3 regions of the Marinomonas sp. GJ51-14 genome follow, and region 1 is predicted to be linked to each of the others. Evidence: predicted binding sites of a transcription regulator. Region 1 holds the regulator's gene; each other region holds the start of a gene.
What was found. Region 1 encodes PhoB, which activates phosphate uptake and scavenging genes when phosphate is short. Its sites were predicted from a motif close to TGTCATANNNNTGTCANA; they were not measured.

Region 1 (11,043 bases):
GTTGGCACCAACCTTGCTAAGTATCAATACATAGATCTTCAGGTCTAATATTGAAAGGTTAAGTGAAATAACAACATATATAAAAATGCCCGGGAGGCTCAATATAATGAAATCGAATGTTGGTAAACTACTGTCTACTGCAGCAATCGCCGCTACTCTAAGCACTGCCGCTACTGCCGCTACTCTAGATGACGTTAAGTCAAAAGGCTTTATCCAATGTGGTGTTAGCCAAGGTGTTCCAGGGTTTTCAAACGCTGACTCTCAAGGTAACTGGTCTGGTATTGACGTTGATGCTTGTCGTGCTGCTGCCGCTGCCGTTTTCGGTGATGCTCAAAAGGTAAAATTCACTCCTCTTTCTGCTAAAGAGCGTTTCACCGCTCTACAATCTGGTGAAATCGATGTTCTAGCTCGTAACACTACTTGGACTTATACTCGTGATTCGTCTCTAGGCTTAGATTTCACAGCGGTTAACTTCTATGACGGTCAGGGCTTCATGGCTCGTAAAGACCTAGGTGTTGAGTCTGCATTGGATCTTGACGGTGCAACAGTTTGTACTGAGCAAGGCACAACAACTGAATTGAACATGGCTGACTTCTTCCGTAAGCACAAATTGTCTTACGTTCCTGTTGTCGTTCAGAAAGCTGATGAAGCACTAGCTGCATACGCTTCTGGTCGTTGTGATGTATTCACTACAGATAAATCAGGTCTTGCTGCTCACCGTTCTAAACTAGCTAATCCAAGTGATCATATGATCCTTCCAGAAACAATTTCTAAAGAGCCTCTAGGCCCTGTAGTTCGTCACGGCGACAACCAGTGGAAAGACATTGTAACTTGGGCTATGTTCGTTCAGGTTAATGCTGAAGAAATGGGCATTACTTCTAAAAACGTTTCTAAAATCAAAAAAGAAACAAATGATCCAGGTATTGCTCGTCTGTTAGGTAAAGAAGGCGATATGGGTGCTCAGCTAGGTCTTCCTGCTGATTGGGCTTACAACGTAATATCTCAAGTAGGTAACTACGGTGAAGTGTTTGAACGTAACGTTGGTCCATCTACTCCAGTAGGCCTTCCACGTGGTATTAACAATCTATGGACTGAAGGTGGTGTAATGTACGCGCCACCAGTACGTTAATATTTAATACCTAAAAGCACACCTGCTTAGGGTAATTTACTCAGCGGCAAATCGCCGCTGAGTTTCTCCCCCTTCCTTACCACATCTGACGAGCATTCCATTTGCCTGAACTAAGATGAGCGATAAAACTATTTCAAGTAATAAAAGCCTTTTGCATGACGCCGGCACTCGCGCCCTAATCTTTCAAATTGTGCTTCTAGCAGTGGTTGTATTCGTAGGCTATTATTTATTTAGTAACTTACAAGCCAACCTAGCAGACCAAGGTATTTCTACTGGTTTTGAGTTTTTAAACCAACCAGCTGGATTTCCCGTTCTTATTCACCTAATTGAGTACACAGAGGCAGACACATACGGACGAGCGTTTGTTGTTGCCTTAATTAATACTATTGTTATCTCTTTAATGGGTATTGTTTTAGCCACTATTATTGGTGTTGTAATGGGCTTAGCTCGCCTTTCCAATAATTGGTTAGTTGCACGCCTAGCGACTGTATATGTTGAAACCTTACGTAACATTCCTCTTTTGTTACAAATGTTCTTCTGGTACTTCGCTGTATTAGCAACCTTACCGCACCCTAGAAACAGCATCATATTTGCAGACTTTTTCTTAAATAAACGCGGCATTTATTCTCCAAACCCTATTTTTCAAGAAGGTTTTGGTATTGTTGTCGCAGGATTTATCCTATCAATTGCTGCCTCCATTGCTTTAATTGTTTGGGCGAAAAAACGTCAAACCAGAACAGGTCTTTGGTTTCCTGCTTATTGGGCTTCTTTCGGCGCAATCATTGCTATCACCTTTCTAGCATTGGTAGTGTCTGGTTTCCCTATTGAGTTTGACCTACCGCAAAAAAGTCGTTTTAACGTCACTGGCGGAATGGTTCTTCCTCCAGAATTTGTTGCTGTACTTGTTGCCCTTTCTACTTATACAGGAGCCTTCATTGCCGAAATCGTTCGTGCTGGTATCTTGTCTGTAAATTGGGGACAAACTGAAGCTGCTCGTTCTCTGGGTCTAAAAGATAGTTTGACTCAACGTTTGATCGTTTTACCTCAAGCGTTACGAGTTATCATCCCACCGCTTACTAGCCAATTCCTAAACTTAGCGAAAAACTCATCACTTGGTGCCGCCATTGCGTATCCAGAGTTAGTTGCTGTTGTTATGGGTACGACGCTAAACCAAACAGGTCAAGCGATAGAAAACATCGGTCTTTGTATGTTGGTTTACGGAACATTGAGTCTTACGATTTCAGTATTCATGAACTGGTACAACAAAAAAATGTCATTAATGGAACGCTAGGAGGAAAACATGGCTATTGAATTTAAACCATCACCAAGCCTTCCACCACCAGTGAATTCTGTTGGTGCTGTGGCATGGGTTCGCCAAAATTTATTGTCGTCCCCTTTAAACATCTTTTTAACACTGTTCAGCTTTTATGTTTTATATCTGCTTGTTCCACCCGTTGTAGAATGGGGCATTATTACTGCAACATTTGACGGTGCATCTAAAGCAGCTTGTACTGGCGGTGGTGCATGCTGGGCTTTTATTGGCGTTTATTTTGATCAGTTTATGTATGGGTTATATCCATCTGAAGAAACTTGGCGTATTAATTTAGCCTTGATTTTACTCGTGGTTCTAATCGGTACTTTTGCTGTAAAAACAGTCAACAAACTATATTTATCCATTGGGATTATCGTTGTTTACCCTGTTATCGCCTACTTCCTATTCGCTGGCGGTGTATTTGGGTTAGAAATCGTTGAAACGTCTTTGTGGGGTGGCTTGTTCTTAACGACTCTTTTGGGTGTCGTTGGTATTGTTGCTTCGTTTCCTTTAGGTGTTTTGTTGGCGCTTGGTCGTCAATCTAATATGCCAATTGCGAAATCTATTTGTATCGTTTTTATCGAAACTGTTCGTGCTGTTCCTTTGATCACTATCTTGTTTATGGCGTCAGTAATGATTCCTCTATTCTTGCCTGAAGGCATGAACTTCAACAAGCTATTACGTGTTCTGATCGGTATCACTCTATTTTCAGCAGCTTATATGGCCGAAGTTATTCGTGGTGGCTTACAAGCTATTCCGAAAGGTCAATATGAAGCTTCAGATGCTATGGGGTTAACTTACTGGCAGTCGATGATTTTGGTCATCTTGCCACAGGCATTGAAACTGGTTATTCCTGGTATCGTAAACACTTTCATTGGTCTATTTAAAGACACAACCCTAGTGTACATTGTAGGTATGTTTGATTTACTTGGTCGAATCCAAGCGGCAACCCATGATGCAGACTGGTTAGGAACCACTATTGAAGGTTATGCCTTTGCAGGTTTTGTTTATTGGGCTGCATGTTTTGGTATGTCACGCTACAGTATGAGAATCGAGCGTAAATTAGAAACTGGGCACAAGCGAAATTAGTTAAGAATTTGAGGTATTTATAATGTCAGATACAAATATGGCTCGTGCCCAACTTGCGCCGGGTGAAGAAGCAATCATCGAATTTAACGATGTAAACAAATGGTACGGTGACTTTCACGTATTAAAGAACATCAATTTCAGCATTAAAAAAGGCGAACGTATTGTTGTTTGTGGTCCTTCCGGTTCAGGTAAGTCCACAATGACACGATGCATTAACCGCCTTGAGGAGCACCAAAAAGGTTCTATCATTGTTGATGGTATTGAAATGAACGATAACTTGAAAAACATCGAAGCAATCCGTAAGGATGTGGGTATGGTTTTCCAGCACTTCAACTTATTTCCTCACCTAACCATTTTAGAAAACCTAACTTTAGCTCCAATCTGGGTACGTAAAATGCCTAAGAAAGAAGCGGAAGAAATGGCAATGCATTATTTGGAGCGTGTAAAAATCGCCAACCAAGCATTGAAATTCCCAGGTCAGCTTTCTGGTGGTCAGCAACAACGTGTAGCGATTGCTCGCGGCCTATGTATGCAACCTCGTATCATGCTTTTTGATGAGCCAACCTCTGCACTTGATCCGGAAATGATCAAAGAAGTATTGGACGTAATGGTTCAATTAGCAGAAGAAGGTATGACCATGGTGTGTGTAACACATGAAATGGGCTTTGCAAAAACCGTTGCAGACCGCGTTGTATTTATGGATGCCGGAGAAATTGTTGAAGCAAATGAGCCACATTCATTCTTCGACAACCCTCAACATGACCGTACGCAAATGTTTTTGAGCCAAATTCTAAATCACTAATCCGTAATTTAGTTCTAAAATCTGTTATATTGACAAAAGCCCCTACTAGGGGCTTTTTTACATCTATCGTTAGTATGTGTTTTAACAGAGAGTTTTATGGAACAATCACTTAACTTCCAACCCAGCAAAAAACTAAGAGTTGTTCATTTAGCTGATCATACTGGTCGTTTACAGGTTATTTTTCCCGAGAGTAATATGCTGGACATCTCGGCTGTATCTCGCATAACTAAACGTCGCTTTGAACCCATTACTAATTTTAATACTTCTGGCGACCCTCTCATTAAACCAAATAGTGTTACTACAATATTAGAATCAAGCATTTTGGAAGGTTCTTCTTTTTCTATTCGAACAAAAGCCAACAGTAGATATCGCGAAATTTCAGTGGATGAATTACAAGACATGTTTTCAGGCCCATTAAATCGCTTTGAGCGTATATCCATCGAAACATCTTTAATCCTAACGCCGGTCGAAAACCATGAAAATGATGAAGAACAGATCCTTCAAGCATTAGGAAAATTTCAGTCTATTCGACTTAAGCAACGCCTAGAAGAGACACTAGAAATACCGCCACTGCCAGCATCGTCTCATCGAATTATTCGCCTCTCTTCTGATAAAACCGCAAATACAGATGAGCTGTGTCAAGTTATCGCCTTAGATCCTAGCTTAGCCGCCCAAGTTATTAGTTGGGCCTCTTCAGCTTACTACGGTGCACCTGGCTCTATTGAGTCTGTGGAGGATGCAATTATTCGAGTATTAGGCTTTGACATGGTAATGAACTTGGCTCTTGGCCTTTCCATGCGAAACGCTTTTCAAACACCAGAAGAAGGCCCTCGACATTATGAAGACTTCTGGCTAGATTCTGTTGCAAACGCTGCTCTTATGGAAGCCTTGGTGAAAGCTATGCCTGTGAACAATCGACCGAAAATTGGTCACGCTTACCTTGCAGGTTTACTGTATAACTTTGGCTACTTAGCGATTAGTACTATCTTGCCTCCACATTTTTCGATTTTATCTCGATATCAAGAAGCGAATGCTCATTTGCCTTCCGAAATCATTGAAATGCAAACATTGCGTTTTACAAAAGAACAGTTAGGTTCATGGTTGTTACGTTATTGGAGCTTGCCAGATAACATTTGGACAGCAATCCGCTACAGTAAAAAACCACACTACTATGGTGAACACGATACCTTAGCGAAGCTACTCTATATATCTACTCAACTACGTGATGACGGAGATATTGAGCCATCCGTATTATTAGAAGTTGGTTTAACTCGGGAAGAAGCAGAAGCGTGTCGTACCCATATTTATAAGAAGTCGGCCGAAATACACAAAATGGTCGATTTAATTAACAAGATGAATAACTAATTAATCATGACGTTAATAAATCAATCTGCTACACAACAATTCGACTATAGCTGGATGCCGGCACATCGAATAAATAAAACAAGAGTGCCTAAAAACTTATGGCCTTGGTTAACCTCTGATGTGTCTCTAACCGCAAAACTACAAGAACTTGGCTCATTGACCGTCGAAGTCATAGAAGACGCTTGGGGGACACCAACAGCACGAGAAAGAAGTCGTCTAAAGTTACGCCCTCGTGAAGCAGCAAGAATTCGTACTGTTTTACTAAAGGTTGATGGTGTTAGCGTTATTTATGGGCGCTCCATTATCCCTGCAAAAGCATTACGAGGTCATTGGCGACAAGTGAAGCACCTGAAAAATAAACCATTAGGTGGCTATTTATTCCAACATAGAGCACTTATTAGAAGCAGTATTGAAGTAACACAGTTACCAAAACACCTGTTTCCGAATCAACAAACAGGTCTGTGGGCAAGACGCTCTGTTTTCCATCAATTTGGCCCAGGCATATTGGTCAATGAAGTGTTTTTTGACGAAATAAACCATTTAAAATCACCGTTTGGATTATTATGAAAAAACTTCAAAATTATTTAGAACTTACACGATTTAATCGCCCTATTGGCTCATTTCTTCTAATGTGGCCAACATTATGGGCTCTATGGCTTGCTTCAGGAGGCATGCCTGAATGGCATTTAATTATCATCTTTATATTAGGTGTATTCAGTATGCGTTCAGCTGGCTGTGTCATTAATGATTACGCAGATAGAAAAGTAGATGGCAGTGTAGAACGTACAAAGAACCGCCCTTTACCATCAGGTCGTGTTTCAGAAAAAGAAGCTTTAATTCTTTTCGCAGGTCTTTGTGTGCTCAGTTTTGTATTAGTCCTCTTCACGGATATGAGAACCATTTTATTGTCTTTTGTCGGATTGGGCCTTGCAGCACTTTATCCATTCATGAAGCGATATACTCATTTACCACAACTTTTTCTTGGTTTGGCTTTCTCTTGGGCCATTCCAATGGCTTACAGCGCTCAAGGAGGCGACTTAAGTGATCCCATACTATGGATGTTATTTGTCGCAAATTGCTTCTGGACGATTGCCTATGACACTTATTACGCGATCACAGATCGCCCTGATGATTTAAAAATAGGCATTAAATCGACCGCCATTTTATTCGGTGAGCAAGACTTATTCGTGATTATTTGCTTACAGGGATTAACCCTATCTCTTTTGACTTGGGTAGGGTTGCTTGCAGAATTAAATTGGCCTTACTTTGCTTCATTAATTATCTGTATCGGACTTTTTTATCATCAGTTTAAACAAGCTAAATATCGTGACCGAGACGCTTGTTTCCGTTCTTTTCTAGATAATAATCGTATCGGTTATTGCGTATTCATAGGCTTAGCGACAAGTTATTTTATGTAATATATATGGCAAAGTTATGACATTTTAACCAAACTGTCATATATAGCCGTTTTAATAGACCGTTCCTGAGATGAGGATAAATCCTGTGACCGGTAAAAAAGTATTAATTATTGACGACGAATCTTCCATACGTGAAATGATTGCCATCGCTCTTGAAATGGCTGGTTATGAGTATTTGGAAGCAGAAAACATTCAACAAGGCCACGAAATTATCGTGGATCATAGACCTGATCTTATTCTTGTCGACTGGATGATGCCTGGTGGTAGTGGCATTGAGTTAACTCGTCGCTTGAAAAAAGACAATACAACCGCTGAAATCCCTGTAATTATGTTGACTGCGAAAAGTGAAGAAGACAACAAAATACAAGGATTGGAAGTCGGCGCGGACGATTACATCACCAAACCTTTTTCGCCACGCGAATTAGTCGCGAGACTCAAAGCGGTATTACGTCGAGCGACACCTCAAGGTGTTGATGAACCAATTGAAGTCGAAGGTTTAGTTCTCGACCCAATCAGTCAGCGAGTCACCATCGGCAGCCGCCCTTTAGATATGGGGCCAACCGAGTATCGACTACTGAAGTTCCTGATGACTCACCAAGAACGAGCTTATTCAAGAGCTCAGTTATTAGATCAAGTATGGGGTGGGAACGTTTATGTGGAAGAACGAACCGTGGATGTTCACATTCGTCGCTTACGTAAAGCAATTGGCAGCTCACACGATTCCTTAATACAAACGGTACGAGGAACAGGCTACCGATTTTCAGCAAAAAGGTCCGCATGAAAAGTATTTGGCGAAACGCCATCCTTAGTTGGCTTTTAGGTTTAGCAGCCTGCATTGTAATCGGTATTGTCATTGGACAATTGCTGGGTGTTTTACTGCTTTATGTCCTTGGGTCTTTATACTGGCAACTGTATCAACTATACCAATTTCATAATTGGCTACGTCACTCTGGCCGTGCTGCTCCACCAGAAAGCAGCGGTATTTGGGGGGAAGTTTTTGATGCTGTATATCGCTTACAGAAGAAACAACGTAAATCCAAGCGACGAATGCGCCAAGCCCTCACCCGAGTAGAAAGCTCTACCACAGCCTTGAAAGAAGGCGTAATCATGGCTGATAACCAAGGCAATTTAGAATGGTGGAATAATTCTGCGGCTCATTTTCTTGGGCTGATGCGCCCGGTTGATCGTGGTCAAGCCATTACTAACATTGTTCGCAGTCCAGAATTTTTAGATACTTCACTCAAAAGCGCTTTGGCGAGCCTTTAATTATCAAATCACCAGCCAAAGACGGCGTATATTTAGAAATACAAACCACTCTGTATGACAAAAATGACCATCTTGTTTTTGTACGTGACGTTACTCGTTTACACCTGTTAGAACAAATGCGAAAAGATTTTGTCGCTAACGCTTCCCATGAATTAAAAACGCCCTTAACAGTCATCAAAGGTTATTTAGAAACCTTAGAAATGTTCAAAGATAGCCTGCCTAAAAGCATGCAGAAAGGCATAGTAAATATGTCCGAACAATCTGAGCGCATGGAACAACTTATTGAAGACCTTTTACTTTTATCTCGATTAGAAAGTGATGACAAACGGGAAGAGAACCAATGGCACAAAGTCTCTGACATCGTTACCTCTATCCAGAAAGTGACAATACCAATATTAGATGATCAACATTGTCTTTCTGTGGACATTCCAGAAGAAGCTCGCATTTATGGTTCTTACAAGGAGCTCTACAGCGCATTTTCTAATCTTATTGTTAATGCCATCAAATACTCACCGGATGGCGGTAGCATCGATGTAAAGTGGGAATCCAATGATTTAAGCGGTGTGTTATCAGTCAAAGATGCAGGGCTCGGTATAGACCCAAGGTATATACCACGACTCACTGAGCGCTTCTTTAGAGTAGATAAAGGTAGAGGATCAAAAACAGGTGGGACAGGCCTTGGATTAGCCATAGTAAAACATGTTCTATTACATCATGATGCAAAACTACAAATCCGCAGCCAACCAGGAAAAGGCAGTACCTTCTCTTGCTACTTTCCAGCAAACCGAACCAGAACAGACAGTATTCCAGCTGTATCATCCACCAGTGATAACGAGCCAACTCTATAAATAAAAAAGGGAAGCCAAATATACTTGCTTCCCTTTTTAAAAAATCATTTTCTTCAACACTATAAAACAAGATTATAAGCTATCAAAAAGTTGACCAATAAAGTCTTCTTTTTCCTTATCTTGGTCAATTAAGCTTAATGTTACAGTCAAAAATGTCGAGTCGTGTTTCTTCTCAGTCGTTGCTACCGCCTGAACGTAATAATTCAAGCGATTTACAATACCATCAAATTCCAAATCTAGCACAGATTGTCCTAGTACTTGTGGCACAACATCATCACTCTTAATCAACATAGTCGCAGATTGTTTACTAAACTGAATCACCATACAGCGGAACTGTTTGCCTTCAAAACGCACAATTGTTGGTACTTTTACGTCTTTCACAGTAATAGTAGGGTTGTTAAATTTAGTTGCTTGTACAGGTTTCGATGACCCAGTAGAACCCATTAGTACATCCAAAGATGCGGAGCTGACTCCGCTAGCAGATGAGTTACTACGCGGTTTTTGCGCCGCCAATTGCCGGTCCATATTATGTTTCTTTGCAGCTGAGAAAACTTTATTAATCAACTGTTCACTAGAAAATGGTTTGCCAAGATAGTCGGTCACCCCAGACTTAACAGCCTCGATGACATGGTCTTTATCTCCACGACTGGTAATCATGACAAAGGGGATGTCTTCTTTTTTATACTTAGGCTGCTCTCGACACCATTGTAATAGCTCGACGCCAGTCATCTCTGGCATTTCCCAATCACACAGCACCATATCGAACTGTGTTTTGGTCATTAATATCTGTGCTTTACGTCCATTTACTGCATCTTCAATTTCAACAGCAGGAAATTGCTTTCGCAATGTTCGTCGAATCAAGTCTCGCGTAAAAGACGCATCATCAACCACTAAAATTTTTAATGACATCACTATATTCCATTAGTGCGATCTAACAGGGCTGAAAAATCCCCATGTTGTGATCTAAAAACCGACACCCATAATAAAGTCGCCGCAACAACAGCAATAGGCATAACGAATAAATTAAAGAAAGGTATGGTTAACCCAACCATGACAATTCCACCAAATGTCCAACATAACAAAGGTTTAGTACGTAACGCCATTCTCATATCATGAAATTTCACTTTATTATTATCAAATGCATAATCCATATATTGAATAGATAGCATCCAACATGAAAACAATAATAACAAAACAGGAGCAATAACGTTCACTATTGGTATAAAAGACAATAAAAGCAGCAAGATAAAACGTGGTAAAAAATAAAGAATCTTTTGCAACTCTCTTTGTAAAGACCTTCCAACAATAACTAAAATAACTTTTGTCGTTAATTCTTCATCAAACGTCTTACCCGTTTGTTTTTCTTCTACTTTTTCCGCCAAAAACGCCATAAATGGTGCAGCCAATATGTTGATGCCAACTGAAAAACTGTAAAATAAAAGTACGCTAATAATGGCGCCAAAAATCAGATAAAACAGCCAATTTAGAAAAGCAACCCATTCCGGTACATAACCCATAGCAGAGTCGAGTAGACTCTGAAAATAACTAAAAGCCACCATGTAAATTAAGCCCATTAGGAGAAAATTGGCTAATAATGGAACCAATATAAACAGTCTTAATTCTTTCGAAAGCACCAAAGGCATGGCTCTTAAAAAAGCACCAGCCGCTTTAAAGGGTTGTGTGATCAAAGTAAATACAGCCTTTCATAGGTAAAAATACAGGATATCACGGAGACTTTCAGGCCTCCACAATCCCATTTGTAATATCTTATTCCACTGAAACAATTATTGACCCCAAATGAATCCTTTAAATAT
Region 2 (11,043 bases), 820 kb from region 1:
TCAAATGTTTTTACACCAGAAGACATTAAGTTGCGTAGTACTCCTTATAAAAGCTTTATAACATGTGGACAAGAAGATGCTTTTGTCCATGTGATGATTAGACTGTTGTCTGGGCGAACACAAGAAGAAAAGAAAAAGTTGTCTCAATTAATTTTAGACGCATTAACAAAATTTTCATTAAAAAATGTTAGCTTTTCTGTTGAAATGTGCGATATGGATCGTGACACCTACGCTAAAAAAGTTATTTTATCTCAATAATATAAAGTGACTCGTTGCGCTTAAAAAGGTTTCAAATAATGAAAGTCATTATGTGCTCTGTAATGCTACTCCCTAGCTTACTTTGGGCTCAAGCTGAATTGAATGAGTCAGAGAAAAACGCTGTTATTTATGTTACTGAAGAAACAAATGAAGATTCAGTAAGTGGCGAATCCATTGTTGAAGATGAGGCTTTTTTTACACCAGTAGAACCTGCGATTCCAGACTCTATTGCTAAGCGAGCCAAAGAGGCAAATGGTTTTCTTAAGCAAAGAGAAAATAGAGAGCTGGATACAGTAAATAATCCCTTTGTATTAACACCTCATAAACCCAATTATTTTTTACCATTTGCCTATACATCAAACCCTAATGATCGTGCATTTTTAGGTAGTGATGATTCAGATAGTTTGCAAAGTATTGAGTTCAAATTTCAACTGAGTATTAAATTTCCAGTGGCTTATGAAGTGGTGGGGCGCGATACAAGTCTTTGGTTTGCTTATACGCAACAGGCTTATTGGCAAGCTTATAACAGTGATATTTCAGCGCCGTTTCGAGACACAAATCATGAACCAGAAGTCTTTTTGATTACCAAACCAAAACATGGCTTGTTAGGTATTAAACCTAATTATGTGTCCTATGGCTTTAATCATCAGTCAAATGGGCAGTCTGGTGATTTATCTCGTTCATGGAACCGTGTTTATATGGATTTTGTGTTTGAGAAAGGGGATACCGCCTTTTCCTTCAAACCTTGGTATCGAATTCCTGAAAGTTCAGAAAACGACGATAATCCAAATATCGAAGATTATTTTGGTTATGGAGAGTTTAATTTAATTCATATTATTGATGATTACAGCATTGATATTATGCTGAGAAATAATCTAAAAGCCTCAGATAATAGGGGAGCTGTTCAAGTTGGGTTTAATTTTCCTTTGTGGGGAAAGACGCGAGGTTATGTTCAATATTTTAACGGTTATGGGCAATCTTTATTGGATTATAATCACCAAACTCAGTCGCTTGGATTTGGTATTATGTTAACTAACTGGTTGTAGCTTTATTTGTAATTGCGGAATTATATCGATGAATTAGAAAATACCTTCGTCATGGTTTTGTCATTTAAATGTCACGGTTGTGTCATTTTCACCTCTTATGGTAGTTAACTATCTTACCTAGGAGCACGATGATGAAATTAATCTCAATTGTAACAAGCGTATTTGCATTGACGTTATTAACAGCTTGCGGCACTGATGCTGTAAAAAAAGATATTGTTGAACCAGCGACAGAAATGGCTGCGATGAACAATAACGACTTGTATGAAGTCCATCATGAAGGTCGTATTTATATCTTTGATGACCGTGGCGTTTACGAAGATTTTTTAAGTGTTGGTGAAACCTCATACCGTAAAGTGAGAATTGGAGAAGGTCCAAAAGGCGAAACAATTGTTTTTGGTCTAACAAATGAAGACAAGAAAAAAACTTCGGGAATTGCTTCTGTTGATATGTATGATGGTACATTAAAAGGCGCTGATATTTTTTACGGTGAAATGCGTATTGAAGGCCGAATTTATGTGTTTGGATCTTTAGAAGAAATGAACAGTGCTCGTGTTGTCGGTGAAGTTCCATTACGTTACACGGATATTGGTTCTGGTCCTAAAGGCGAAACAGTGGTCTATGCCTTGAATAGCAGCAACAAAAAAGTAAAACCTGAAGCAATGATTGCTTTATTCAATAAAATGAATGGTATGAAGTAATTCTTATACTTCGACTCTTTATATAGAAATTTTAAATGTATTAAAAAATGCCTCGCTATGACGAGGCATTTTTTTGTCTGTGATTTAAAAGTACTTAGAGTGTATTTTTTTATCAATAAAGCATGTCACCAAGTTGTCATATATCTGTCACCTAGATGACATTTTACTCGTCTATGTTGAGAGTAAGACAAATTATTGAGGTGCTAAAATGAGTATACTTCAGAACATCCATACCTTTGATGTCCAGACTTTTTATTGGTTTATGGCCCGTAAACACAGGGTGACATTAACTCGCATCGGGCGAGCTATCTCATTCACTGCCGACGGTCCGTTATATGCAGCGTTGGCTTTTATATTTTGGTTTACTGGTTATGAGACTTTAGTGTTGGTATTGGCATTTGGTTTTTTACTTGAACGCTGTGTGTATTTTGTTTTAAAACGTGGTTTTAAACGTAATCGTCCTGCAGATGCCTTAGATGATTTTAGTAGCTTTATCATTCCATCGGATCAGTTCTCGTTTCCGTCAGGCCATACATCGGGTGCGTTTTTCATCGCATTTTGTTTGAGTGAGTGGTTTCCAAGTTTCAACATGATGCTATATTTTTGGGCAGCCAATGTCGGTTTGTCTCGTATCTTTCTTGGAGTTCATTTTCCAACAGATACTGTCATTGGTGCCTTGCTTGGTACCGCCTGTGCGGCATTTATGATTGGAGTGTTCATATGAAAATACTTTATGGCGTTCAAGGCACTGGTAACGGTCATATTACGCGAGCAAGAGCCATGGCTGCAGAAATGAAAATAGCAGGTATGGATGTTGATTTTGTCTTTTCTGGGCGAGCACCAGAAGACTATTTTGATATGGACGTCTTTGGCGACTATCGTACTTTTCAAGGTCTGAGCTTTGTTGCCCGTAATGGCGCATTAGACTTGTGTGCGACTTGTCGAAATGCCAATTTCTTTAAATTGTATCGAGACATTCGGTCATTAGATGCTAAAGGTTACGATTTGGTGATTACGGATTTTGAGCCAATTGTCGCTTGGGCTGCCAAGTATCAAGGTGTTCCTTGTATTGGTTTTGGCCATCAATACGCTTTTAAGTATGATATTCCTCGTTATAAGAAAAACATCATTGCGCAATGGGTGATGTCGAATTTTGCTCCCGCCGCTACTCAATTAGGCGCACATTGGCATCATTTTGGACACTCAATATTACCGCCACTTATTCATGCTCAAGGTTTGAGTAATGCACCTCATTCAGAGCAGGTTCTAGTATATCTACCATTTGAGAGTAGTGAAGCCGTGCTGGAATGGCTTGAAGGTGTTCCCAATTACCATTTTCGCTTGCATTGTAAGGACATTGAGCCTGGTGTGTACGGCAACGTAGAAGTGTTTGCTTTCAGTCGCCAGCAATTCCAACAAAATTTGGCGGAGTGTGAATCTGTATTGTGCAATGCAGGGTTTGAGTTGAATTCAGAAGCGCTTCAATTAGGTCGCCGTATTTTAGCAAAACCACTAAAAGGTCAAATAGAACAGCATTCGAATGCCATTGCATTAGAAACATTAGGAATTGCAACAACAACGGATGTATTAAATGCTGATGTGATTTTAACCTGGCTGGAAACAAGCCGTGTTGTACAGATATCTTATCCGAATGTTGCTCGTGCTGTGGTGGCTTGGTTGCAATCTAGTAATGATACGAGTGTAGCGGATTTGTGTGAAACGTTATGGAAACAAACACCGAATGTGCAAGGTATTGATTTTACCTATGGTAAGAACAGCGGCTTAGTTTACCCTAAAAGCATTCCTGCTTGAGCAAAAGCCCAGACAGGAATGTTATTTTCGTTCAATTAAATACTAAGTATTTAATGTTTTCTTAAAGAAGTTTATGGTTCTTTTCCAAGCCAATTCTGCATTATCTTCTTGATAGCGGGCGGTTGAATCATTATGAAAGCCATGATTAGCTTTTGGATACACATAGGCTGTGTAATCAACGTTGTTGGCTTTCAAGGCTTTTTCATAATCAGGCCAAGTTGCATTCACACGTTTGTCTAATTCAGCAAAATGGATTTGCAATGGTGCTTTGATCTTATCAATGTTTGATCTTGCTGGTGTGCCGTAATAAGGCGCGCCTGCGTTAATCGTGTCTGGCATGTTGGCAACTAATGCATTGGTTAAGTAACCACCAAAACAGAAACCAACCATGCCGACTTTGCCTGTACTAAAGTCATGATTTTTTAATAGCGTTGCTGCATCCATGAAGTCGCCAGTGATTTTACTGCCGTCTAATGTTTTTTGCATAGCACGACCTTCGTCATCATTTCCAGGGTAGCCACCTAAAGGAAACAGAGCATCAGGAGCAAGAGCAATAAAGCCCGCTTTTGCTAAACGACGGGCAACATCTTCAATGTATGGATTAAGACCACGGTTTTCGTGAACAACAAGAACTGTCGCGGCCTTATTGTTTGCACCCACACCTTTAGGAATAACCAAGTAACCACGCGCTTTGCCATGACCATTTGGTGAGTCAAACTCTACATAGCTTGCTGTAATATCAGGATCGTTAAAAGAGACTTGTTCCGCTAGTACGTAGTTTGGTGTAAGTGCGCCAGCGACGACAGAAAGTGTTAAGCCTGTGATACTAAGCGTTCCAAGACGAGACAAGAAGGTGCGTCGGTCTATGTCGCCATGGGCGTATTCATCGTACCAATCAAATGCTTCTTGAGGAATGTCTTTTGCCGATAAGGCGAGGTCTGTTTTTTCTGTTTGTAAGCTCATTTCAACTCCCTTCTTCACTTCGTCTATTTTAAATTTAAGGTGGGCAAATCAATAAAAATTATACATGCTAATTTTTAGATTAGATTTTCAAATATAAGTTCAATTTATACGATATAGAATGAATATTGGATTAACTTTGTTCTCTTTTGTAACATTTTTTAGATTAGTTCATTAATGAAATTTGTGCCTGTATGATGCTTTCTATCAAGCAATTTGAAAGTTGAGTAAGGATGTACGAATGACAACCAGAATGCCAATTATTATTACGGGTGGTGGACAACGTCTGGGCTTGGCTTGCGCACAAGCTTTGGCCACACAAAACTACCAAGTGATTATTACCTATCGTAAGAAAAGGAAGCATTTTAAAGCCTTGGAAGAACAAGGTATTCGCTGTATCCAAGCGGATTTTTCGAATCAGGCTGGTGTGGATGATTTTATTGCTCTCATTCAAAACGAATATCAATCATTAAGAGGTGTTATTCACAATGCCTCCGAGTGGGAATCTGAAGAAGTGAGTTCAGATACGGCAGCATTGATGGAAAAAATGTGGCAAGTTCATGTATTTGCGCCTTACCGTATAAATCTCGCCTTTGAAGGATTATTATGTGCAGGCTTTGAGCAACATGGTACGGCTGACATTATTCATATGACAGATTATGTGGCCGAAAAGGGAAGTGATAAGCACATTGCGTATGCTTCAAGTAAGGCTGGTTTGGCTAATTTAACAGTTTCATTTGCCAAACGGTTTGCTCCAAAGGTTAAAGTGAACTCCATCGCACCTTCTCTTTTGATGTTTAACGAGGGTGACGACACGGAATATAGAAAAAAAGCACTCAATAAGTCTTTGCTGCGTATAGAACCAGGAGACCAAGAGTCAGTGTTAGCGGTAAAATACATTTTAGAGAGCCGTTATATGACAGGCCGAACCTTGTCACTTGATGGAGGACGACATTTGGCATAGCCCGCTAAATAGAATCTTTTTAAAGACTCCATGTCGAATGACAGGGTTAAGCGAATAGGACAACCATATGAATAACATAGCCGAACAAACGAATGTAAGTCGCCTTGAGTTGTCTGAAGAGGCGATACGGGTACGCGATGCCTTAATATCAAGTGGTTTAGAAACCCCTATGATTGATAACGGTCTGACCAGCGAAGAAAAATATCAACGTATTAAAAGTGCCTTTGAAGATGTTGTGACGACATTAGGCTTAGACATGACCGATGACAGTTTGGCAGAAACGCCACATCGTATTGCTAAGATGTACGTGAAAGAAATTTTCTCTGGATTGGATTACGCTCAGTTCCCAAAAATTACTGTTATCGAAAACAAGATGAAAGTCGATGAAATGGTGAAGGTAAGCGACATTAGCTTTACCAGCACCTGTGAACATCACTTTGTCACCATTGACGGTTTAGCCAAAGTGGCTTATTTACCTAAGACTAAGATTATTGGTTTATCAAAAATTAACCGGATTGTGCGTTTCTTTGCACAGCGGCCTCAAGTGCAAGAGCGTCTGACTCAGCAGATTCTTGTCACCCTACAAGCGCTTCTTGAAACTGATAATGTGGCAGTAAGCATCAGTGCGGTGCATTATTGTGTAAAAGCGCGTGGAGTGATGGACGCGAGTTCATCGACTCAAACCACCGCATTAGGCGGCTTATTTAAACGCAGTGATAAAACTCGCAGTGAGTTTCTTGCTCGGTAATAAGTTGTCACAAGGATTAAAGAAAAAGCCTTTTAACAAAGGCTTTTTTTGTAGATAAAACTCAGGCAAAGTGGCAGCGTAAAGCGAGTTATTGAGCCATCAAGGCGAATGAAATAAGGCGGATAAGATGACAGATAAAAAAACAGTTTGGTTCCCCGCAAAAAAGAATGGTTGGGGCTGGAGCCGCCCAACGGCTTGGCAAGGCTGGTTTGTGCAAATGTTTTATCTATTTGCTGTGGGTTTTATTAGCTTCTGGGTAGATCCAAAAGAAGAGCTTTTTAAATGGATCTTGCTAGTTTCTGTTAGCACTCTGCTTTTACTTGCAGTTTATTATGTAAAAGGTGAAGCACCTAATTGGAAATGGAAAGCAATTGAAAAAGAAAAGCGCAGATTATTCAAATAAAAAGAGTAGTGGTTTTTTATCAGCGTTGATTATAAATGTACTTAAATATTAAGTTCATTTGAAAGTACCAATAAGGATGTCTTCATGCGCACATCAGGCGTGTTGTTATTTATTGCCTATTTAGGCTTTATCAGTTTAGGTCTGCCTGATGCGGCGCATGGTATTAATTGGCCATTTGTTCGTATTGAATTTGGTGTTCCAATTGGATGGCTAGGCTTAGTTATTTTTTGCAGTGGTGTTGGTTATCTTATTTCAAGTTTTTCTGTCGGTTATTTACTGTCTCGCCTAGGTGTTGGGCGCTTGTTGGTACTGAGCAGTTTTCTTGTCAGTCTTGGTTTATTAGGTTTTTACTGCAGCGCCAGTTTCATTGTTTTTGTTCTGTTTGCTATTTTGATTGGCATGGGATCTGGTGCGATTGATGCTGGACTCAATGCTTATGCCGCTGAGAATTTTTCTACTCGGCATATGAATTGGCTACATGCCGCGTTTGGGGTTGGAGCAACAACGGGCCCTATCATCATTACCACAGTGTTAGTTAATTTTTCACAGAACTGGCGCTTGGGTTACGCTGTTCTCGCCGTCATTTTATTCACAATTACGGTGATATTTATTTTTAGTCGTAACCTGTGGGAAAGTGACAAACACCTTCCTCAACCAGTAGAAAATACAATAGACGAAACTCAAACGCATTTTGCTGATTTACCTCAAAAAATCACGCAGCTTCAGGCGTTAAAACATCCAGTTATCCAATATCAAATTGCTTTTTTCTTTTTGTACACAGGTGTCGAGTTTGGTATAGGGCAGTGGGCTTTTACCGTGATGACGGAATCCCGAGGCATTTCATTGGCGAGTGCAGGAACTTGGGTCGCTATTTACTGGGGATCTTTGGCATTTGGTCGAGCGGTTTTTGGCTTTCTTGTTGAGCGCTTTTCGGTTGATGTATTGCTGCGTCTTTGTTTAATTGGCGTAGCGTTTGGCGTAGTGCTTTTTAATATCAATATTACACCTTATACGAGTTATGCTGGTTTAGCGCTAGTGGGTTTTTGTGCGGCACCCATATTTCCTTGCATGATTTCTCAAACAGTTGTTCGAGTTGGGAAATCTTATTCTACTCATGCCATTGGCTTTCAAGTCAGTGCCGCTGTAATGGGGGGGATGACGTTACCCGTGATCAGTGGTTTAGTGGGTGAACAGTTTGGTTTGCATTGGTTGAGCGTCACCTTTCTAATTTACGCATTAGCCTTATTTGGACTCTTTCATCTTATTTCAAAGGGTGCAGTTTCACTTACTTGAAAAGATATAACGTTTTTAGCCTATCTTTCATAACTGCTTTAAAGTGAAATTAGCCTCAGAGATAGAATACAAAATATGTTATTTTTAAGGTCAGGATGATAAAACATGTCGCCTGATTCTTTAGCTAGCCTATATCAAGGACTTACATTGACTACTCCTGACAACTATATCTCTTTTCCTGAACGCCTTTCTCGTGGGTTATTGCTTTTTTGCTTGGCTGCAGTAGGTATAGGACAGTCTTTTATCTTTACCTCTTTGCCGCCAATCGGTCGTGAAATTGGCTTGGCTGATGTGCGAATTAGTACCTTGATTACCGCGGGCGCTGCGACTTTTGTTGTTGCTGCTTTTTTCTGGGGAGGGATTATTAATCGAATTGGTCGTGTGCGTTCTGTCATCATAGGTATGAGTTGTTATGCTGTAACCATTGGGATGACTGGCCTTGTATTACAGGGAGCCTTGGCTCGCGATTTGTCTGCTGAGCAGACTTACTATTTAGTGTTTGCTTTACGTATGGTGTTTGCACTTGGGATTGCTGGTATTTTACCTTCGGTTCAAACTTTTTTGATTGCTCATACAGATATTAAGCATCGTAGTGCAACGATTGCCAAAATTGGTGCCTCTTTTAGTATCGGTATGATTTTAGGCCCTGCATGTGCGTCCTTGTTGAGTGGGTTGGGTTTAACTGCACCGTTTTATATTATTGCTTTTTTGGCAGGTTGTGCCGCTATATTAGTCATGCTTTTTGTGAAGGACAAAAAACACGTTCGTCAATTTGAGAAACCACCGGCCATTAATTGGTTTAAGGAGCCGGTTATGCCTTTTTTAGGTATGTCTACCTTGGTGATTCTGTCTATTACTGGGGTTCAGCAGATCATGGCGTTTTTGATTCAAGATAGATTCCACTTGGATGTTTCTGAAACGACGAAGCAGGTCGGATTTGCCATGATGACTATGTCTTGTTTTAGTATTTTGGTACAAATGATATTAGTACCTAGGTTTCAATTGGGGGTTATTACTTTAATTGTTGCAGGTACGAGTATTGGTGTGTCGGCACAGCTTGCATTTATGTTTTTAGATTCTTATGCCGGTGTGTTATTTGCTATGGGATTATTTGGTACCGGAGTCGGGTTTCTGTTTCCAGGCATAGTGACGGCACAGACACTGTTAGTAAAGGATGATCAACAAAGCCGGTTGGCAAGTATGAATGCTTCTATGCAGGGACTGGGGGCGGCATTAGGTCCCGTTACTTTGGCATCTTTATATCAAATCGGGCAGTTAGTCCCATTTCTTGCTTTGATGTCTGGGCTGCTTTGTATCTTGGCTGTCTTTGGTTATTGTAAATCTAAATTGGGTTATACATTTTAATACCCTGTTAAGTGGATAAACAATGGCTAATTAATCTTATGGGGTTGAGTTACTTGACGTGGTGAAATACCAAAATGCTGGTGGAAGCGTCGACTGAAGTGACTCAAACTCTGATAACCTAACTCATAACTTACTTCAGTAACTGAACACTTCTCTTGTAAGCGTTGATACGCTCGATTCATCCTACGTTGATGTTGATACTCTAATGGGGTGCAAGCTAACTGACGCTTAAAGCTTTCGTAAAACCGGCTGCGACTCATGCAAGCCATTTTAGCTAATAGATTAATATCAAGCGGCTCCGAAAGATTTTGCTCTATCCAATAAATGACACAGGTTAGTCCGTTTGCATCAGGTGAGCTTTGAGTAAATCGTAACAACGCATCTCTGCCATGATGTCTTAGTATACGAGTCACTAATTCACTAACACCAAAATCCACTAATAGATCCCGATCTGGATCGTTTTGAACAAAGTCACTAGTTAAACGATCCAGTACTTGTTGGGTTGCTTGAGTATGGATTGTGTGTAAATGCTGGTTTGGATCAATGACTGCATCGTAAGGCAGAGATTTAAACATGATGTCATTCATGCGATCACAAATTTGGGCCACTCTTTCTTTTGATATGGCAATGGTGAGGCACGTCGTTGGTTGTTCCCATCGGGCTTCTGGGAAGTCAATGAAGACTTCCTCTTCTGGTGCCAATATAAAAGACTCATGAGGGAGAAATGGTACATGACCATTGTGTTGGGTATGCATAACTTTGGCGCCAGTCACCATCCCACAGTAGAGTAGAGAATCGGCTTTCAAGCTGACTTTCTGAGCTTGTTCATAGGTGTCATAAATACTGAGCTCAGAATTAGGCCCAGCAAAACATACGCGGTTTTCGACTAACTGAACAGGTGAGCGTTTATGCTCAAGCCGAGTTTTTTCTGTAGAGAAAGAACGGTTCATTAACACACCTCTTTTATATTTATAGTTGGCGTGGATCATTTTTCTTTCTCCTATCATCACTCTTGCTTGTCTATTGGTCAATACAAAAACATTGAGAGAAATGGATCTGCAGACAAGTATCATGGACTGACAGACAAGTTTTCTTTACGGATTGTTTCTAGAGTGAAGGTTCAGGTAAATACCTTGCTGATTGAACCAATAAAAACAATAAAAGTGGAGAAAATTACTATGATTTATGCAAAACCTGGTACCTCTGGTAGCCTTATTACCTTTCAAGCTGAGTATGGGAATTTCATTGGTGGTGAATGGGTTGCACCTGTTAAAGGCCAATACTTTGATAAAGTCAGTCCTGTCGACGGTGAAGTATTTTGCCGAATTCCCCGTTCTACAGAAGAAGATATCAATCTTGCTCTAGATGCTGCACATGCAGCTCGTGCTGCTTGGGGAAAAACATCAGTAGCGAACCGTTCCGGTATTCTTTTAAAAATAGCTGATAGAATCGATCAGCATTTAGAAGCCCTTGCGGTTGCCGATACCTGGGATAAT
Region 3 (11,043 bases), 810 kb from region 1:
ATCATTAACACCAGAAAAACGAATTGATGCCTTAAGCCAAGTTTTTATGGGAGCGCCTTATGCTGGTGGTAGTTTAGGAGAGGGGAAGCAAGGGATATACGATAAAGACCCTTTAGTTCGGTTTGATGAGTTTGACTGTACAACTTATGTGGAAACTATTTTAGCTGGCGCTATGTCTTATTCCGTTGATGATTTTATGCCAAAGTTAATGAGCTTACGTTACAACGACGGCAATGTAACTTTTACTGAACGCAATCATTTTCCTAGTTTGGACTGGATTCCAAACAACCAAGATAAGCTAGAAGATATTACGAAAAACGTGGCGCAGAGTGAATTAATGACCGCAAAAACGACCATTGATAAAACGTCTTGGTATCAAAAAATGGAGAAGAAAAATCTTCATTGTGATGACGATTCGTCCGCTTATTGCGATGACTTATTAGCTCAATTGCACAATGAAGGAGACGCCTATTTGCCAGAAATCGCTACGATAGATTATCTTCCCCTAACGGCGCTTTATTCCATGACAGAAGATATGAATGGAGAAGGTTTTAATATAGGGGATTTGGATGAAAATAAAGAGACAAACTGGTCTCTTTTGGAACGAATTCCTTCTGGTAGTGTGATTACCATGGTGCGTCCAGATTGGGCATTAAAGAAATGGATTGGCACTAATATGAATGTTTCTCACCAAGGGCTTGCGATACGAAAAAATGGGAAATTGTTTCTTCGACATGCCAGTGTGCTATATCAGAAAGTGATCGATGAAGATTTTGTTGACTACTTCTCTCGTTATTCAACGGCTTCCTCTCTGAAAGGTTTTAATGTTCAAGTATTAAGATATTAAATAACTTAATTATTTTATTTTTTGTGCCTTTTTGTTTTGAAGTTTGTGCTGAAGTGTTGCAGATGCAAATCAAGGGCATCACATGAAATCGAAATCTCTCTAACGGATAAGTACAAAGAATACATTAGGAAGACTAGACTCCCGCCAAAGATATAACTGCCTATTTGTTGATATTCCAAATAAATAGCCATCATTGACATAACACATAAGAAAAAACTGATAACGCCAGCTTCTTGCATTCGTCGAATTAAATAAATTCTCCGACGCAAATTCGTAATTTGCTCAGTTGTATTATCGTCTTCGAGTTTTGGGTCGAAGGTGCGAATAATCGACGCTAAGGTGACGAATCGGTTTGTATAGGCTAGCAAAAGCAGAGAAACAGCAGGAAATAACATAGCAGGTGTTGTTAGAGTAATGATCATAATTTTATATCTAGGTTTAAAGTTACTTCCATTTTACGCTTTTAGAGCCTTATTAAAAGCGGCTTTTCTGTCTTCCCAAAAGTATAAAAAATAAGCATTGTGTAAGCTTAACTTCCTTCTATAATGCGCTCATATTTAGGCGTGATTTTTCCATAAAGGTGAGAAATAAATGAACGATGTGTTGAGTATTGGCTTGTTAATTATTGCCGGTGCCTTATTTGCTATGTCCGAAATTGGCATGGCTGCGGCAAGAAAAATTAAGCTGCGAGTATTGGCTGATGAAGGAGATCTAAAAGCACAAGCTGTGATTAAACTTCAGCAAAAGCCAGGAGCTTTTTTTGCAATGATACAAATTGCATTAAATGCGATTGCTATTTTGGGCGGCATTATTGGTGAGCAAGCGCTTACGCCTTATATCAAGAATGCGGTTAGCTTCTTCTATACAGGGCCTTTATTAACTCAAGTTAGTTTCACGCTATCGTTCTTGGCTTTGACGTCATTGTTTATTTTGTTTGCTGATCTATTACCAAAACGTCTTGCGATGATAATGCCAGAAGCCGTGGCGATTCGTATGGTAACGCCAATGCTTTGGGTAACTTTTTTGCTGACACCTGTGGTGTTCTTATTTAATGGCATCACCAATGTTATTTTACGGTTGTTTAATGTGCCAATTGAGCGACAAGAAGTGGTGACAACTGAAGATATTGTCGCCATGATGGACGCCGGTGCTGAAGATGGTAGCTTGCAGAAGCAAGAGTATCAGCTTATTGGCAATGTATTTGAATTGGAAACACGTAATATTTCCAGCACCATGACGCCGCGAGATCAAATCATCTACTTTGATGTTGATGACAGTAGCGATGTGATTAGTCAGAAAATCATTGATCATCCTCATAATGATTTTTTAGTCTGTAATGGTAGTTTGGATAAAATTGAAGGCATCATTGAATCGAAAGAAATTTTACGATTGGTATTAAAAGGTGAGCCAGCACAGATTAAGCCGGAAAAAGTAGACAAAGATGTTTTCTATTTACCTGAAACACTTACGTTATCGGAAGCTTTGAATGCTTTTCGTGTGGCACCTCAAGCCTTTGCTGTCATCGTAAATGAATACGCAACTATTGTTGGTATCGTTACAGTAAAAGATTTGTTAGGTGGTTTCATGGGGGGATTATTAACACCAGAAGACGAAGAACAGATCGTTCAACGGGATAAAGATTCATGGTTGATTGAAGGCCTAACACCGATTAGTGATGTTATGCGGAGTCTTAATCTTGAAGATTTTCCCGATCGTACTCAATATGAAACCTTAGGTGGCTTTATAACCTACAGTTTGAAACGCTTACCTAAACGTACAGACTTTTATATTTACGAAGGGTACAAATTTGAAGTGCTGGATCTTGAAGGAGTTCGAGTGGAACAACTTTTAGTAACTCGTTTAAAGTAAGGATTGTCGCTAAGGAAGATACGAATAACTCTATTCAGCCTTTTAGATTAGGCCTCATTTATGTATTTGTGAAAGATGACAAACAAGTAAATGGGGACTCTTTTCAAATACTCTTTTTATCCCTCGACTTTAGCGCCTTAACTCTCTATATTCGCACCCCTTTGTGTTTATCTTTTGTACGCTTATTTTAAAGTGGCAATCATAAACGGCTTTCTATTATTTACTCTCAGGACTTTCTTTTGATTTCCACAGCTAATATCACCATGCAATTCGGCGCAACGCCATTGTTCGAAAACATCTCCGCTAAATTTGGTAACGGCAATCGCTACGGTTTGATTGGTGCGAATGGTTGTGGCAAGTCTACTTTCATGAAAATTCTGAGTGGTGCTCTGGTTCCAACCTCAGGCAATGTCTCTATTACACCGGGTGAAAAAGTCGGTACCTTGAGTCAGGATCAATTCGCTTTTGAAGAATACTCTGTTGTTGATGCCGTTATTATGGGCGATGTAGAGCTCTGGAAAGTGAAGCAAGAACGTGACGCGATTTATTCAAAGCCAGAAATGAGCGAAGAAGACGGCATGCGTGCAGGTGAATTAGAAGCTGAATTTGCGGAAATGGATGGCTACAGTGCAGAAAGTCGTGCTGGAGATATTTTGCTTGAAGCTGGTATCGAAGAAGAATATCACTTTGGTTTAATGAGCCAAGTGGCGCCAGGTTGGAAATTGCGTGTGTTATTGGCACAGGCTTTGTTCGCTAATCCTGATATCTTGTTACTGGATGAGCCAACCAACAACTTGGACATTCACACTATCAACTGGTTAGCGGGTGTATTGAACCAACGTAAATGCACCATGATCATTATTTCCCATGACCGTCACTTTTTAAATTCTGTGTGTACTCACATGGCTGACATCGACTTTGGTGAATTGAGAATTTACCCAGGCAACTATGAGTATTTCATGGAAGCTTCTTCGTTAATTCGTGAGCAATTGCTCACAGAAAATGCGAAGAAAAGTGCCGAAATGGATGACTTACAAGCCTTTGTAAATCGTTTTTCTGCTAATGCGTCGAAAGCGAAACAAGCTAGCTCTCGTGCGAAAAAATTAGATAAAATTGAATTGTCAGAAGTGAAGCAGTCGAGCCGAATGACGCCGTCGTTGAACTTTAAACAAGACAAGAAACTGCATCGTCAAGCCTTGATTTTAGAAGAGCTTGGTCATGGTTTTGAAGATGGAATGTTGTTTACTGATGGTAGTATTATTCTTGATGCGGGTGCACGATTGGCGATTATTGGTGAAAACGGCGCCGGTAAAACTACCTTCCTTCGCTGCTTGATGGATGAATTGAAAGCCAAGCAAGGCGAGATCAAGTGGGCAGAAAATGCGGTTATCGGTTATTGTCCACAGGACAGTACAGAAGACTTTAATTCAGATCTTACCTTGTTCGATTGGATGTCTAAATGGCGTACTGTTAAGCATGATGATTTGAAAGTTCGTGCCATGCTAGGTCGTTTATTGTTTACAGCAGATGATTTTAATAAGAAAGTCCGTGTGTGTTCTGGTGGTGAGAAAAACCGTCTTTTGTTCGGCAAGTTAATGATGATGGATCTAAACGTTCTTATCATGGATGAGCCAACAAATCACATGGATATGGAAGCCATTGAAGCGTTGAACAATGCTTTGATCGATTTTGATGGTACGTTGATTTTTGTCAGTCATGACCGTGCGTTTGTTTCTTCTTTAGCGAACCGTGTGATTGAAATCAAAGACAAGAAGATCATTGATTTCCAAGGTACCTATGATGAATATTTAACCCATATTTCATAAAGTACGATTAAGGTTATTCCTTGATAATTTAAAACACTTTATTAAATGCCGCTTCTTAATAAGCGGCATTTTTTATGGGTAGGAAAAACACTTTAACTATCTATTGTTTCTACTTGTTCTGAATCCTTGCTGATTTTGAGATCCAGTACGATTGTGTAAAAGTGATAATCAGCTGTATTGTGCTTTAATTATAAAATGTTATATCATAACATTTTATAAGGAGTATCCTATGCGCAAAAATATTCATCCAAACTACAGAACAGTTGCTTTCCATGACACTCAAATTGATACCTATTTCTTTATCGGCTCTACAGTAGAAACGCAACAAACCATTGTGCGTGACGGGACAGAGTACCCTTATATGGCGATTGATGTGTCGAGCTCTTCTCACCCTTTTTATACTGGTGAGCAGAGGTCACATGGTAATGAAGGCCGTATTGCCCAATTTAAACGTCGCTACCGCAAGAGCAAGTAGACATGAAAATTCTCAGTTCTTTGAAAAGTGCTAAGCATCGTCATAAAGACTGTAAAGTCGTAAAAAGGAAAGGGCGTGTGTTTGTTATCTGTAAATCAAACCCTCGTTTTAAAGCAGCTCAAGGCGTGAAAAGTAAGCGTTAATGATTAAAGTGATTAGATAAAGCAAAAAAATAGCCTACTAGAAAACGAGTAGGCTATTTTTGTTTATTAGATCAATGTTATTGATTCAATATGTTTTCTAAAGTTTGAACGCCGACATTACTTTACGAGTTTCTTTTGACGTTTCTGCTAAAGTTTCGCTGGTAAGGTTGTTTTGTTGAACTTGTAAGCTGGCTTGAGCGGAAAGTTCAGCAACTTTTGAGTTTAAGTCATTCAATCTTTGTACCGCATCACTTTGCATTGAAACACTTTGTATTACTGTGTTGCTTGCCGTATTTATGTCATTAACTGAGTTTGATATTTCTTGTAGATATTGAGCAGTATGTGACATCTCTTCAGTGGTTCTTTTCGACTGTTGATGACTTTCGGTAATACGTGATTCCGCCTCTTTCGCACCACTTTGTAATTTATTAATCATGGTTTGAATTTCATCTGTTGATGCTTGTGTGCGACTAGCTAAGCCACGTACTTCATCAGCAACGACGGCAAAGCCTCGACCTTGCTCACCAGCGCGAGCAGCTTCAATCGCAGCGTTAAGTGCCAATAAATTAGTTTGTTCAGAAATCGCGCTGATCACATCTAATACTGAGCCAATGGTCTGTGATTGTTCTGCTAGCTGAACAACGGTTTGAAGGCCCAATTCCAATTCGTGAGACAATTTATCCAATGACTCAACTGTTTGTTTGATCGAATCTTGACCTGTTTGGGTTTTGCTTGCCGTTGTTTGCGCAGATGTAATAGTAGATTGTGTTGTTTCAATAACCTCATCTTTAAAACGATCGACTTCTTTTATAGTGTCTGTCATCTGAGCAAACATGCCTTCACGTTCTTGTGTAATAGCTTTTGTTCGCGATGAGACCAACTTCAATTCTTGGCTTTTGTTTTCGACTTCCTGATTAAGCACAACGGCTTTGGTTAAGGTTTCTGAAAGTCGACCAATGAAAGAATTATAGTAGGATGCAATTTTGGTTAATTGGTCATTGCCTGCTTCTGGTAAGCGTGCGGTCAAGTCTCCATCACCATGTGAAATATTTTCCATCGCAAGTCTTATTTGACTAATAGGAAGTAAGATGGAACGCATAATTAGAAAAGAAATTAGCAGGGCAATTAAGATAATAGCGCTACTGATGACTCCCAATTTCACGGCTGCTTTTTGAAATTGAGCATCAACATCATCTAAATAAATTCCGGAGCCAATAATCCATCCCCAAGGCTCAAAGCCTTGTACATAGGAGATTTTTTCGATTGGTTTTTCACTGCCAGGCTTGGGCCATAAATAATCTACAAAACCTGCATTTTGTGTTTTTACTACTCTTACAAACTCAGAAAACAATTTTTTACCATTTGGGTCCTCTAGGTTTAGTAGATTTTTACCATCTAATGAAGAGTTGGTTCCATGCATTATCATGGTTGCTGAGTAGTCATTTATCCAAAAATACTCTGTTTCTGAGTAACGAATATCCTTGATGGTTTCCATAGCATACTGTTGAGCCTTTTCTTTACTTAATTCGCCAGACTGTTGAAGTACATAAAAATGATCTAAAACCCCATATGCGGTTTCGATAACGTGTTTAGTTTGTGCGTATTTTTCGTTCATTAGGGATTGTTTGTTGGCTGTCAGGCTCGAATATACGACAAATAGGAGTCCTAAAGAGAAGAAGAAAACCAAACTAATTAAGCGCAAGTTGATTGGGAATTTACGTAGAGTTCTGATCATTGCATTATCCTCAAAGGCATTATTATTTTTATGGTGCGGAGGGTTTTTTAGTTATTGAGCCTTTTTTATTAATCCGCTTTATTATTTTTTACTAATGTACGTATTCCATATAACCATAATGCCATCTAACTGTCATTTTTATGTCACTTGTTCACGATAGATTTAAAAACAACTTCTTTTTTCAAGAGGTGTTTTTGAACCGTCAGTTTAAAAGCAATTCGTTTTTATTAGGTTAAAGCGTGATGGAGCAGCTTTGCTCAGCGACGACCGTCTATTAAATGATATAGGGCAGTATTATGAAAACAGTGCAAAAACATGATCTAAGCTTTGATGAGTTAGATGAATTGGTACGACCAGCGCCAGAAGTCGTAGAGTTCGAAGATGTGTCGAATAAAATGGTTTCACGCCGTGGTTTTTTAGGTGGTGGTGCAGCTGTTGGTGCCGGCGCTTTTGTGATGGGGTCAACTACGTTGGCAGCTGGAAAGGCATTTGCTGCAGGTTCCGAAGAATCTCGTCTTGCTTTTAAAATGGTGAAAGCCAATGCGCTCGATACTATTACTGTTCCAGAAGGCTACAAGTGGGAAGTGTTAGTATCTTGGGGCGATCCTTTATTTAGTAATGCTCCTGCTCTAGATTCAACAACAGGTGGTACTGGTGCTTCTCAGGAGTTGGCTTTTGGTGATCATAATGATGGTATGGCTTTCTTTTCGAAAGGTGGTACTCAAGTTATGGCGGTCAACAATGAATACACGAATATGACAACCTTGTTTGCAAATCGTAAAGATGGCAAACCAGCAACAGCTGATGACATTCGTAAGAGTAAGGCTGCCCATGGTGTCTCTATCGTTGAAGTTGCGAATCGTGGCGGTAATTGGGGGATTGTTCAGGATTCTATTTATAACCGTCGTATTACTGCGGACACAGAAATGGACATTACAGGTCCTGCTCGCGGTCATAAATGGCTACGTACTGAGGAGGATCCTAAAGGTGTTGTTGCTAAGGGGACATGGAATAACTGTGGCAATGGACAAACCCCTTGGGGCACTTATCTAACGTGTGAAGAAAATTTCAACGGCTATTTTTCAGCAAGTGATGAAAATCATCAATTTAGTGAAGGTCATAAACGTTATGGTCTAGGTGTAAAAAGCAGTTATAACTGGGCTTTAGCTGATGATCGCTTTGATGTTGTTAAGCATCCAAATGAACCTAATCGTTTTGGTTATATTGTTGAAATTGATCCGCTGGATCCAACATCTCGCCCTAAAAAACGTACTGCATTAGGTCGTTTTAAGCATGAAAACGCTGAATTAACGATTGCTTCTAATGGTCATGTCGTTGTGTATCTTGGAGATGATGAACGTGGCGAATTCTTGTATCGCTTTGTGTCTAAACATAAGTATTTAGCGGGTGGAAACAACCGTGACCTTCTTGAAGAGGGTACCCTGTACGTTGCAAAATTCCATGATGATAATCGTGGCGAATGGCTGGCATTAACACCTAAAACAACTGGTATGACAGAAGCTGAAATTTCGATTCATACTCGTATGGCAGCGTCTAAAGTTGGTGCGACGACAATGGATCGTCCTGAATGGGTGGCTGCGAATCCAAACAAAGTAGAAGTTTTCTGTGCTTTGACCAATAACAAAAATCGTGGTGTTAAGCCGAATGCTGGTGGTGACGCGACACCTCCAAGTGGGCCAAATCCACGTGTAAAAAATAACTTTGGGCAAATCGTTCGCTGGGAGCCAATGAACGAAGATCATACCAGTGGTGAATTCAAGTGGAGTTTGTTTGTACTAGCTGGGAACCCTGCTGTGTATGATGACGCAAATGCGGGCTCTAAAAATATAAACCAAGACAATATGTTTAATTCACCGGATGGTCTTAAATTCGACACCAAAGGACTATTGTGGATTCAGACCGATGGTAACTATTCAAATGCGAAAGGCTTCCAAGGGCAAGGTAACAATCAAATGTTGGTTGGTGATCCTGAAACCGGCGAAATTCGTCGTTTCCTAGTTGGGCCAAAAGAATGTGAAATTACCGGTGCTGCTTGGAATACTGAGCGTACAACCATGTTCATTAGTGTTCAGCATCCGGGCGAAAAGGGAAATTCTCATTGGCCTGATGGTGGTCAATCAGTTCCTCGTTCTAGTGTGGTGGCGATTTCTCGTGAAGACGGAGCTGTGATAGGTTAAGTCTCTACGAGTATTTAAAAGCGTCTCGCGATAAGTCAGCATGGGATTCATGCTGGCTTTTTTTGTGCAAAAAAACTGCTTATTTATGACCTAGATCACTAGGTAGATAAAATGAAATATATTGAAGTATTAAATCAACTTATACTTTGCCTACTTTACTTTTCTCCAATGTTAGCCTTAAAAAGGTTAACAATCTGACGCAAAAAAACTGCGAGCTTTACTTAATGAAACATATATTGAGCCCATATCACTGTTACTATGAATCCAATTGAGTATATTTTCTTTTTAAAGGATATGAGGTTTTTCGCTAAATTTTATAGAACAAACTTCGTTGAAATGGATGCTGTAAGTGCTGTGTAGTGGGAAATATAAGGGGTTAAGGAAACAATAATGGGCGTTATATTTTCAAAGTCATTATTTATTAAACAGGCTATTTTAACCCTGGTGCTCGCTATTGTCTTAAGCTTGATAAGTAGTGCTGTACAAGTAACTGAAGGTATTCGGTCTCAAAAAAAGCAAATAGATGGGGATTTTGATGAGCTATTGGCAGTTGTTGAAAAGCCATTGGCTGAAGCGCTTTTCCGATTAGATCAGGCTTTTGTACAACAACAGACAGAAAGTTTGTTATTGAGCCCTTCCATTGCGAAGGTGGAAATTCGAGATGAAGCAGGAAAGCTATTTTTTGAGGCCACTGATGATGAGCATGATTTTTCTGTTTCTCAGTCGTTAGCTGATTATTTTTTATCAGACTTACAAAACTATGAACGTCAATTACACATGGAAACCCCAGTTTTTCATGCTGGATCTTTATTCGTTATCCCTGAAAAACGTTTTCTCCTCGAAAATATATTCACTACACATTTGTCGACCCTGTTCTACAACCTATTTAAAGACGTTTTGTTAGCATCGTTAATCTCACTAGTGTTTTACTTTTTGGTAACCCAACCCTTAATGCGTTTAACGGAATCCTTATCAACACTTGATCGCAAAAAAACATTATTACTATCGAAGTCTTTTTATCGTCATCATAGATCAGATGAATTAGGTCATTTGCATTCTACTTTTTCTCAATTGTTACATAAGCTAAATACAGCCTTGAGTGATCTTGAGCGGAGCGATAGCCATACTCGTGCGATGATTGAGCATGCCGCTGATGGCATCTTGTTGCTCGATGAAAACCGTAAAATCATGTTAGCCAACGCGGCTATCGAAAAAATGTTGAAAATGAAAGGGCCAGAGATTAAACAATGTACTTTAGAAGAGTTACATGCATCATCATCTTGGGCTTTTTTTTCCGAGGTGCTAGATACTCTACCGCTTAATTCGCCTTTAACAATTGAAACCACATATCAAAGGCAAGAGGTTGAATTCCCTGTTGAAATCCGTCTAGCAAAATATGAAATCCAAGGTAAGCAAGAAACCTTATTACTTATTCGAGACATTTCGGAGCGAAAAACAGCAGAAGCTCATATACATCATTTAGCCTATTATGATGCAATTACTGGTTTGCCTAATCGCCAATATTTAACAGATAAAATTAATGAGATTTGGACAAATAAGCAGCAAGCTAAGAATTATTCTGCTGTTGTTTTTATGGATCTAGATCGCTTTAAAATTATTAATGACTCCCTTGGGCATAATGTAGGTGATCAGCTTCTCTGTTGTGTCGCTGGTCAACTTGCTTATCTTAAAGAAGATAATGTTATTTTTGCCCGTATGGGTGGAGATGAGTTTGCTTTTCTATTAAAAAATTTGGGTGATGATAAAGAACAAGTTGAAAAAATAGTTTGTGAGTTTTCTAAAAGTGTTTTGTATGCTTGCCAACAGGTAAAAAAAGCTGGGCGTCATGAAGTTCATATTACCGCGAGCTTGGGCGCATCTATGTTTGATAATAGCTGTGGTTCTGCTGAAACTATTTTAAAACAAGCAGATACTTCTTTATATAGAGCA

Region 2: the regulator PhoB is predicted to act here: its motif matches at 2,137-2,154, upstream of AC0L3Y_RS09665 (phosphatase PAP2 family protein).
Region 3: the regulator PhoB is predicted to act here: its motif matches at 7,026-7,043, upstream of AC0L3Y_RS09625 (PhoX family protein).

Annotation. Positions count from the first base shown of each region.
Region 1 is NZ_CM147879.1:1,181,746-1,192,788, reverse strand. It holds gene AC0L3Y_RS05845 (amino acid ABC transporter substrate-binding protein) at 107-1,129, shown strand; gene AC0L3Y_RS05840 (amino acid ABC transporter permease) at 1,245-2,420, shown strand; gene AC0L3Y_RS05835 (amino acid ABC transporter permease) at 2,430-3,530, shown strand; gene AC0L3Y_RS05830 (amino acid ABC transporter ATP-binding protein) at 3,553-4,332, shown strand; gene AC0L3Y_RS05825 (HDOD domain-containing protein) at 4,429-5,697, shown strand; gene AC0L3Y_RS05820 (chorismate--pyruvate lyase family protein) at 5,704-6,264, shown strand; gene ubiA (4-hydroxybenzoate octaprenyltransferase) at 6,261-7,115, shown strand; gene phoB (phosphate regulon transcriptional regulator PhoB) at 7,201-7,896, shown strand; gene AC0L3Y_RS05805 (phosphate regulon sensor protein PhoR) at 7,893-8,381, shown strand; gene phoR (phosphate regulon sensor histidine kinase PhoR) at 8,339-9,229, shown strand; gene AC0L3Y_RS05795 (response regulator) at 9,302-10,138, opposite strand; gene cysZ (sulfate transporter CysZ) at 10,141-10,917, opposite strand.
Region 2 is NZ_CM147879.1:2,003,233-2,014,275, forward strand. It holds gene AC0L3Y_RS09650 (5-carboxymethyl-2-hydroxymuconate Delta-isomerase) at 1-258, shown strand, start outside; gene AC0L3Y_RS09655 (phospholipase A) at 297-1,304, shown strand; gene AC0L3Y_RS09660 (hypothetical protein) at 1,433-2,002, shown strand; gene AC0L3Y_RS09665 (phosphatase PAP2 family protein) at 2,211-2,726, shown strand; gene AC0L3Y_RS09670 (MJ1255/VC2487 family glycosyltransferase) at 2,723-3,814, shown strand; gene AC0L3Y_RS09675 (dienelactone hydrolase family protein) at 3,857-4,777, opposite strand; gene folM (dihydromonapterin reductase) at 5,016-5,738, shown strand; gene folE (GTP cyclohydrolase I FolE) at 5,806-6,486, shown strand; gene AC0L3Y_RS09690 (hypothetical protein) at 6,614-6,889, shown strand; gene AC0L3Y_RS09695 (MFS transporter) at 6,974-8,182, shown strand; gene AC0L3Y_RS09700 (MFS transporter) at 8,288-9,547, shown strand; gene AC0L3Y_RS09705 (helix-turn-helix domain-containing protein) at 9,574-10,497, opposite strand; gene exaC (acetaldehyde dehydrogenase ExaC) at 10,726-11,043, shown strand, end outside.
Region 3 is NZ_CM147879.1:1,988,077-1,999,119, forward strand. It holds gene AC0L3Y_RS09590 (N-acetylmuramoyl-L-alanine amidase-like domain-containing protein) at 1-847, shown strand, start outside; gene AC0L3Y_RS09595 (DUF2721 domain-containing protein) at 862-1,269, opposite strand; gene paeA (polyamine export protein PaeA) at 1,439-2,716, shown strand; gene AC0L3Y_RS09605 (ABC-F family ATPase) at 2,956-4,542, shown strand; gene AC0L3Y_RS09610 (type B 50S ribosomal protein L31) at 4,772-5,017, shown strand; gene ykgO (type B 50S ribosomal protein L36) at 5,020-5,160, shown strand; gene AC0L3Y_RS09620 (methyl-accepting chemotaxis protein) at 5,258-6,895, opposite strand; gene AC0L3Y_RS09625 (PhoX family protein) at 7,192-9,093, shown strand; gene AC0L3Y_RS09630 (putative bifunctional diguanylate cyclase/phosphodiesterase) at 9,484-11,043, shown strand, end outside.